3 regions of the Paenibacillus sp. PvR133 genome follow, and region 3 is predicted to be linked to each of the others. Evidence: riboswitches for the same ligand, from Rfam matches in the RefSeq annotation. Region 3 holds a riboswitch; each other region holds the start of a gene.

Region 1 (2,267 bases), 3.7 Mb from region 3:
TGCCAAGCCTGCTGTACCTGCGAGCAGCAGGCTGGGTTCAACAGCTGCAAAGGCACCTAACACAGAGGTCAGCAGGCAGCCTGCTCCGGTTACCTTCGTGAGCAGCGCGTCTCCACCGCTTATCATTCGTGCTTCGGCCCCATCGGTGATGACGTCCTCTTTTCCAGTAATGACAACCATTGTATTGAGCGTTTGAGCAGCCCGAATTGCCAGATCGACATTTCCGCTGTCAGCACTGTCACCAGCATCTACGCCTTTAATCTCACGCGCTTCTCCAACAAGATGCGCGACTTCGGCTGCATTGCCCCGCACCAATGAGATTTTGACTTCTCTCAGGATTCGCAGTGCCGATTCGGTTCTAAAGCTCGTTGCTCCCGCACCGACCGGATCTAGCAGGACCGGAACACCGTGTGCATTCGCCGATTGTCCAGCAATGATCATGGCATCCACCAGTTCGCGGTTCAGCGTACCGATGTTTAACACGACGGCTCCCGCTATTTTTGCCATGTCTGCTACTTCCTCGGGTGCATAGGCCATCACCGGGGAGGCGCCCAATGCATACAGGCCGTTGGCCGTAAAGTTAGTGACTACCACATTGGTCATATTGTGAACGAGAGGTTTGCTGTTTTGTACCTTCGTCAGGAGATCCGAATAACTTTTTTCCCATGTACTCATAATGATTATCCTCTCTATAGTTGGTGGTTCAACAGGGCATTAACCGTACTTCACGCATCGAATCGCCAGGCTGACTATTCCAAGACCGCTGCCTGCATCTGGACCGGCCATTCTTCCTGGTTATAAGCCATGTCCCAGAACTTATATTCCAGCTGGCAGCTCAGTATAAAATGCTCAATCATCCGCTCTCGCTCAGCAGCCGTTGCGCCTTCTGCCCAAGCATCTACACGTTCTCGGAACTTGAGTGTTGTATCATCAAGCTGGTCTCCATAGAAGCCCATCCATTCATAGAACGGATGAGACTCATCCGGCTTTACTTCATCCAGCAGCCTGCGACCAATCTCGGCATACGTCCACATACATGGCAGCAGCACAGCCAAGATCTCGCCCAGGCTGCCCTCATGCGCAACCGTCAGCATGTGACGGATATAGTGATGGGCCGACGGAGCGAGCGGATATCCCTGCAACTCTTCATAGCTCACCCCTGCGACAGCACAGAAATTTTGATGCGGATGAACCTCGCTGTGGAGAATAAAAGAGATTTGTTCATTAAATACAGCCATGTCCTCCCGATTCGTGCATTTGGAGATTGCGATGCCGTATATCCGCATGTAGGCGTTCAAATATTCAAAGTCCTGTTTTACATAGTGAATCAGCTGTCCCCTTGTCAAACTTCCTTCAGCAATACCTCTCACAAAGGGATGCTCAAAAATCGCTTGAAAAATGCCGTCCGCCTGCCGACGGAGTTCTTGTGTAAAACTCAATTTCCCCACCTCCATTAAATTGAAGAGCAAGAAGTCCTGTAAGAATATAATTCCGGAACAACGCTAAAAAGCCGCCCCGGAAAAATGGAGCGGCTTCAACAATAGGCCCAATACGCAAAAAACGCTTGAAACCTTATATACGAAGGCTCCACTTTCCTACGCTAGTACGAACTAGATCAGGTTCAAAGGGTCCAAGATACGCTCTTGTCTCAGCCATAGTGGCTCCCCTAGTGGACTTCTATTCTTTTGACTATTACTGTACATTCGTTCATATGCTATGTCAAACATAGTGTACAAAATATTAAATTTCCTCTAGTTAGGTGTTTTGGGCTTAGTGAGGGTGATGAATTACACTTTCCACTGCTTTGACCTTGGCATATTTCGGTTTCCACATTGCATCTTGTATAGCTTGTTCCACATCTGAAATGTGCGCCTGCGCTACCTGATCCTGAATCGCGGCTTTTGCAACCGCAATCGCAACAGCGTACGAAACTTCGCGTAATTTTCGGATATGAGGGAGTAGCGCACCGCCAGGCGTATTCGAATCTACACCATTGGCAACAGCAACTGCTGCCGCTGTAAACATCGCAGGGGTAATCCTTTTGGCTTTAACCACAATCGCACCCAGACCCAGTCCCGGAAAAACAAAGGCATTGTTCGCCTGTCCAATCTCAAAATTTGTATCGTTATAGGTAACGGGCTCAAAAGGACTTCCGGTTGCGATCAGTGCTCTGCCATCTGTCCACCGGATCAAATCCTCGGGTACTGCTTCTGCAAGGTTTGTAGGATTGGACATGGGCATAATGATCGGGCGTTCTACATGCTTTG
Region 2 (2,267 bases), 190 kb from region 3:
CTCGCGAATACGGGATCGCATCTGCTCACGAGGAACCTGATTATTTTCCAACACAAAAGCCAGTTCCTCGTCTGCATATGACATACAAAACTGCGTATCAGGATCTTGAAATACAATACCTGAGACACTTGGGATTACAGCAGCATCGCATTTCATAGGCACTTCTATCGTGCGTGGAATCAGACCGCTTAACACTTGGAGCAGCGTTGATTTACCGCATCCACTCGGTCCCAGCAACAGCAGCTTTTCCCCCTTGCGGACAGACAAAGACATATTGTGAAAAAGCAGCTCCTGCTCACCGGGGAATTTCAACCGAAGACGGGTGATCGAAGCCACCACATCTTCGGTTGCCTGGCTCATCAATCCAGCCCCTTATAATCTTGTTCCGTTGCGGGTCTCAAACTTCGCGTGACTCCGGTTACCTCCAATGCCCTAGCCAGATAGAACGCGAATACCCCGGCAATCACAATGCTGCCAATCATGCGAAAACCAATAAACAAAACATAGTTCCAGGTCGAAAGCTGATCAATATACCCGTAGCTGAAGTCTAAAATGAGAGAAGCGACAGCCGCCCCGGCCGCAGCTAGCGAAGCAACCCACAGGTTTGCGTTCCGATACAGAAAAGCCGCAAAAAACAGCTCCGCTCCCAAGCCTTGCAGCAGGCCATAGTACAAGGTGGACATCCCCCATTCGCTTCCCAAAAAAGCACTGACCGTTGCCGCTGCCACCTCTGCCAAAATTGCAACACCCGGCTTGCGAATGATGAGATAAGCAAACGTGCCTGCCATAAACCACATGCCATACATCAGTTGCTCGGCGTGTAGACCGAATGGTTTCATCAAATCATAGGCAGGTCCCCATATTTTGTAGACTAACCCGAACACAACAGCGATCACAATCGTGACCAAAATATCAGTCAGCTTCAACCCTTTGGACGCTCTTACAGCAGTATTCATTATTGCATGCTCCCCTTATCCTTATAATTGGCCTCTTGGCCATAAAAAAAAAGCTTGTCTGGAGCTGAATCTCCAGGCAAGCTTTATGCGCAGTAAAAGGTGAAGCACCATACAAAACATCATTCGTCGATATGCCTTATATAACCAGTAGTCTAAGCTACTACACTGATACCAAGCCAAAGTCAGGGTCAAGGTAAAATGCTAGGACATACATTGTATCTATCGACAACCGCGAAACAAGCGGCATTCCTGTATAGTGTTCTTGGTTTCTCTACGCTGGCATTACCCAGATCAGATTTCACGGTCAGTGGCAAGGGCCACCCTCTCAGCCTGACTTTCTCAAGCTCCCGACAATGCTTTTTTAATTCACTATAATATATACCACATCTATGGCTTTGACAATCCTATAATCCGAAGAAACGTTTGGCTGTCTCCGTCGTGGCGATTTCGATCTCCATCATGCTTCGGCCTGTACATTCGGCTATCGTAGCAGCAATGTGAGCGAGATACATCGACTCATTACGCCCTTCTTTGGGCTTCACGGGCAAATTACGCGGGGTCAAAAATGGAGCATCCGTTTCAATCATCAGACGGTCCAAGGGAATATCTCTGACCAGTTCACGCAGATGTTTGCCACGCCGTTCGTCGCAAATCCAGCCGGTGATCCCGATATACAGTCCCATCTCTACATACGTATGCAATTCTTGTTCCGTGCCTGTAAAACAATGCACCACTGCTTTATCGACAAGCCCTTGATACTCCCGCAGCATAGCGGCAAAATCCTCATGTGCATCTCGTTCATGCAAAAATAACGGCATATTCAGCTCACCCGCCAGTTGGATTTGCTCCCCAAACCATCGGCGCTGCACATCACGCGGCGAAAAATCTCGGTTATAGTCCAATCCGCATTCCCCTATGGATACGACCTGCGGCTGACTCGCCAGCTGACGGAGCTGCTGAACCGTCTCTGCGCTGCAGTCTTTGGCATCATGGGGATGCACGCCAGCTGTCGCATACAGCTTGCCCGGATAACGTGCTGCATACTGAGAAGCCTCCCGACTGCTGCGGACACTGGTCCCGGTAATAATCAGGGGTGAAATCCCTACAGCTGCGGCTCTCTCTACCACCTGTTCCCGATCCGCATGAAACGAACGGTGCATCAAGTTCACGCCAATATCAATTAACGGTGTACCCCTTTCCATCTCATTCCCTCCTTCGCAAACTACAATCTCGGATCAATCGGCTCCGATTCCAGAGATAGCGCGGCAAGGACGCATTCATGAATACGATCTACCGTATCCTTGCGGACAA
Region 3 (2,267 bases):
CCAACGTTTCCAGCTCTGCAAACTGTGCTTCATCATTCGCATCATAGATGCTACCCGGACGTAGACCATCCCCGAGAGAAAAGGCCACATCATAGGCTTTCATAATTTCGCAGATTTCTTCAAAATGCGTATACAAAAAATTCTCCTGATGGTGCGCAAGGCACCAGGCTGCCATGATCGACCCACCACGGGATACAATTCCCGTCATTCTATTCGCCGTCATCGGTATATACCTCAGCAATACACCCGCATGAATTGTAAAATAGTCCACGCCCTGCTCCGCCTGCTCAATCAGCGTATCGCGATACAGCTCCCACGTCAGCGCTTCTGCTTCGCCGTTCACCTTTTCAAGTGCCTGATACAGCGGTACAGTCCCAATCGGTACAGGAGAATTCCGAATGATCCATTCACGTGTTGTATGGATATTACGGCCTGTGGACAGGTCCATAACTGTATCCGAGCCCCAACGCACAGCCCAGGTCATTTTTTCCACTTCCTCCTCGATGGAGGAGGTAACCGCAGAATTACCAATGTTCGCATTGATCTTCACGTGAAAATGACGCCCAATGACCATTGGCTCACTTTCCGGGTGATTGATATTCGAAGGCAAAATGGCTCGTCCAGCCGCCAACTCCTGCCGTACAAACTCAGGCTCCACCCCTTCGCGGATCGCCGCAAATTCCATTTCGGGCGTAATGATCCCTTGCCGCGCATAATGCATTTGCGTCACTACACGTCCTAGCGAAGCACGAAGCGGACGGTTGGTCACGCCGGGAAATTCCACTGTCTCCCGTTTGGAGCCAGGTTTCAGTCCATTATCCTCCGGCTTGACGGCGCGTCCCTCGTAAGCCTCCACATCGCCCCGTTCCAGGGCCCAAGCTCGCCGTAATGGAGGCAGGCCCTGACGGATATCGACCTGATAGGCTTCGTCGGTCATGGGACCGCTCGTATCGTACACACGCAATGGCTCATGATGCTCCGTGCCCTGCGGCGTATGTGTAGGATGAAGAGCAATTTCGCGCTCTGGCACGGCAATGTCCGGCCGTGAGCCTTGAATATATACCTTACGGCTCCCCGGAAAGGGCGTTACCCCTCTGGCTTGCTCCCCGTTTGTCTTCTCTACCTCAACTTCTTTTGTTCCTACCAATCTTACTTCTGTTGATTTCAATTCTGTTCCTTTTGTTCCTTCTACTTCTGTCGGCTTCATTGTCCATTCCTCCCGTTTCGATGAAATGACACACCGATCCGGAACCATTCCCAGGGTGGCGCTGATCTATGCAAAAAAGCCGGTTCCCTAGGGAACCGGCTAATCTAACGAGGCAGCTATCCAGACAGTACGCATGTGGAATAATCCTATTCCAATGCGCCACTGTAGACAGCAGCCGCGTATACATTTCAATGGCCGATTACTTCCCTACGCTGGTATGATCCAGATCAGGTGCAAAGGGTCCGGAATCTTGCACGATTCCATCTCAGCCCGGCATTACAGGCTCCCCCAGTAACTGTGATACTTCTATTCACATGAGGCGGCTATAACAGATATCCCGCCATCCTTACCAGACTACTTTAAATTTATGGCTTTGGCAACCCTTCTAGGTTCCCTTTACTAAGGAGACGCTCCCCATCAAATCACTTTGCTTGCTTCAACTGTGCTCATTCTTGTTACGGAAGCATAAGTCCCATTTCCTTCGCCGCTTCAATCAAAATCGGAGCAAAGTCATGTAGCGTCTCGGGTGCAAGCCGACTGACCGGACCGGATACAGATAAAGCCGCAGTGACCTGTCCCTTCCGGTTTACAATTGGGGCAGCCACAGCAGCAGCCCCTGGCTCCCGTTCTTCATAGCTGGTCGCATAGCCCGTCTCGCGAATGTCCTGCAGCTGGGCTTTATAGACCTCCGGGTCTACTGAGGACGGCCATTCATCCCCGCTTAGCAGGGCTTCCAGCTCTTGCGGCGGCATAAAGGCTGCCAGCACCTTGCTGGAGGCCCCTACAGCCAGCGGCATACGCGCACCTACAGGCGCAACCCTGCGGATCGCCTGATTGCTCTGCACGGCTTGTATGCGAATACGCATGCTGCCGTCCCGTAAGTACAAGCTGACCGTCTCGCCCAGACGATCACGTAGTCCTTCCATTGCAGGCTGTAACAACACCGCCGGCTCGTCGCTTTGGGACAAATGCGTGGATAGCTCCCAAATGCGGAAGCCAAGTCGATATTTTTCCGTTTCGGCATTCCGAACGACAAAGCCCCGATCCTCTAACGTAGTCA

The links. A riboswitch is a leader RNA that binds a small molecule or an ion and turns the genes downstream of it on or off. The one in region 3 is predicted to bind thiamine pyrophosphate.
Region 1: it holds a riboswitch for thiamine pyrophosphate, as region 3 does, so the genes downstream of both, tenA (thiaminase II) here and thiC (phosphomethylpyrimidine synthase ThiC) in region 3, are expected to answer to the same signal.
Region 2: it holds a riboswitch for thiamine pyrophosphate, as region 3 does, so the genes downstream of both, JOE49_RS10395 (ECF transporter S component) here and thiC (phosphomethylpyrimidine synthase ThiC) in region 3, are expected to answer to the same signal.

What each region holds. Positions count from the first base shown of each region.
Region 1 is NZ_JAFIBS010000001.1:5,870,622-5,872,888, reverse strand. It holds gene thiM (hydroxyethylthiazole kinase) at 1-675, opposite strand, end outside; gene tenA (thiaminase II) at 750-1,439, opposite strand; TPP riboswitch at 1,576-1,678, opposite strand; gene JOE49_RS25640 (NAD-dependent malic enzyme) at 1,771-2,267, opposite strand, start outside.
Region 2 is NZ_JAFIBS010000001.1:2,326,321-2,328,587, reverse strand. It holds gene JOE49_RS10400 (ABC transporter ATP-binding protein) at 1-360, opposite strand, end outside; gene JOE49_RS10395 (ECF transporter S component) at 360-956, opposite strand; TPP riboswitch at 1,207-1,316, opposite strand; gene JOE49_RS10390 (TatD family hydrolase) at 1,361-2,158, opposite strand; gene JOE49_RS10385 (polynucleotide kinase-phosphatase) at 2,179-2,267, opposite strand, start outside.
Region 3 is NZ_JAFIBS010000001.1:2,134,105-2,136,371, reverse strand. It holds gene thiC (phosphomethylpyrimidine synthase ThiC) at 1-1,207, opposite strand, end outside; TPP riboswitch at 1,395-1,507, opposite strand; gene JOE49_RS09505 (IclR family transcriptional regulator) at 1,663-2,267, opposite strand, start outside.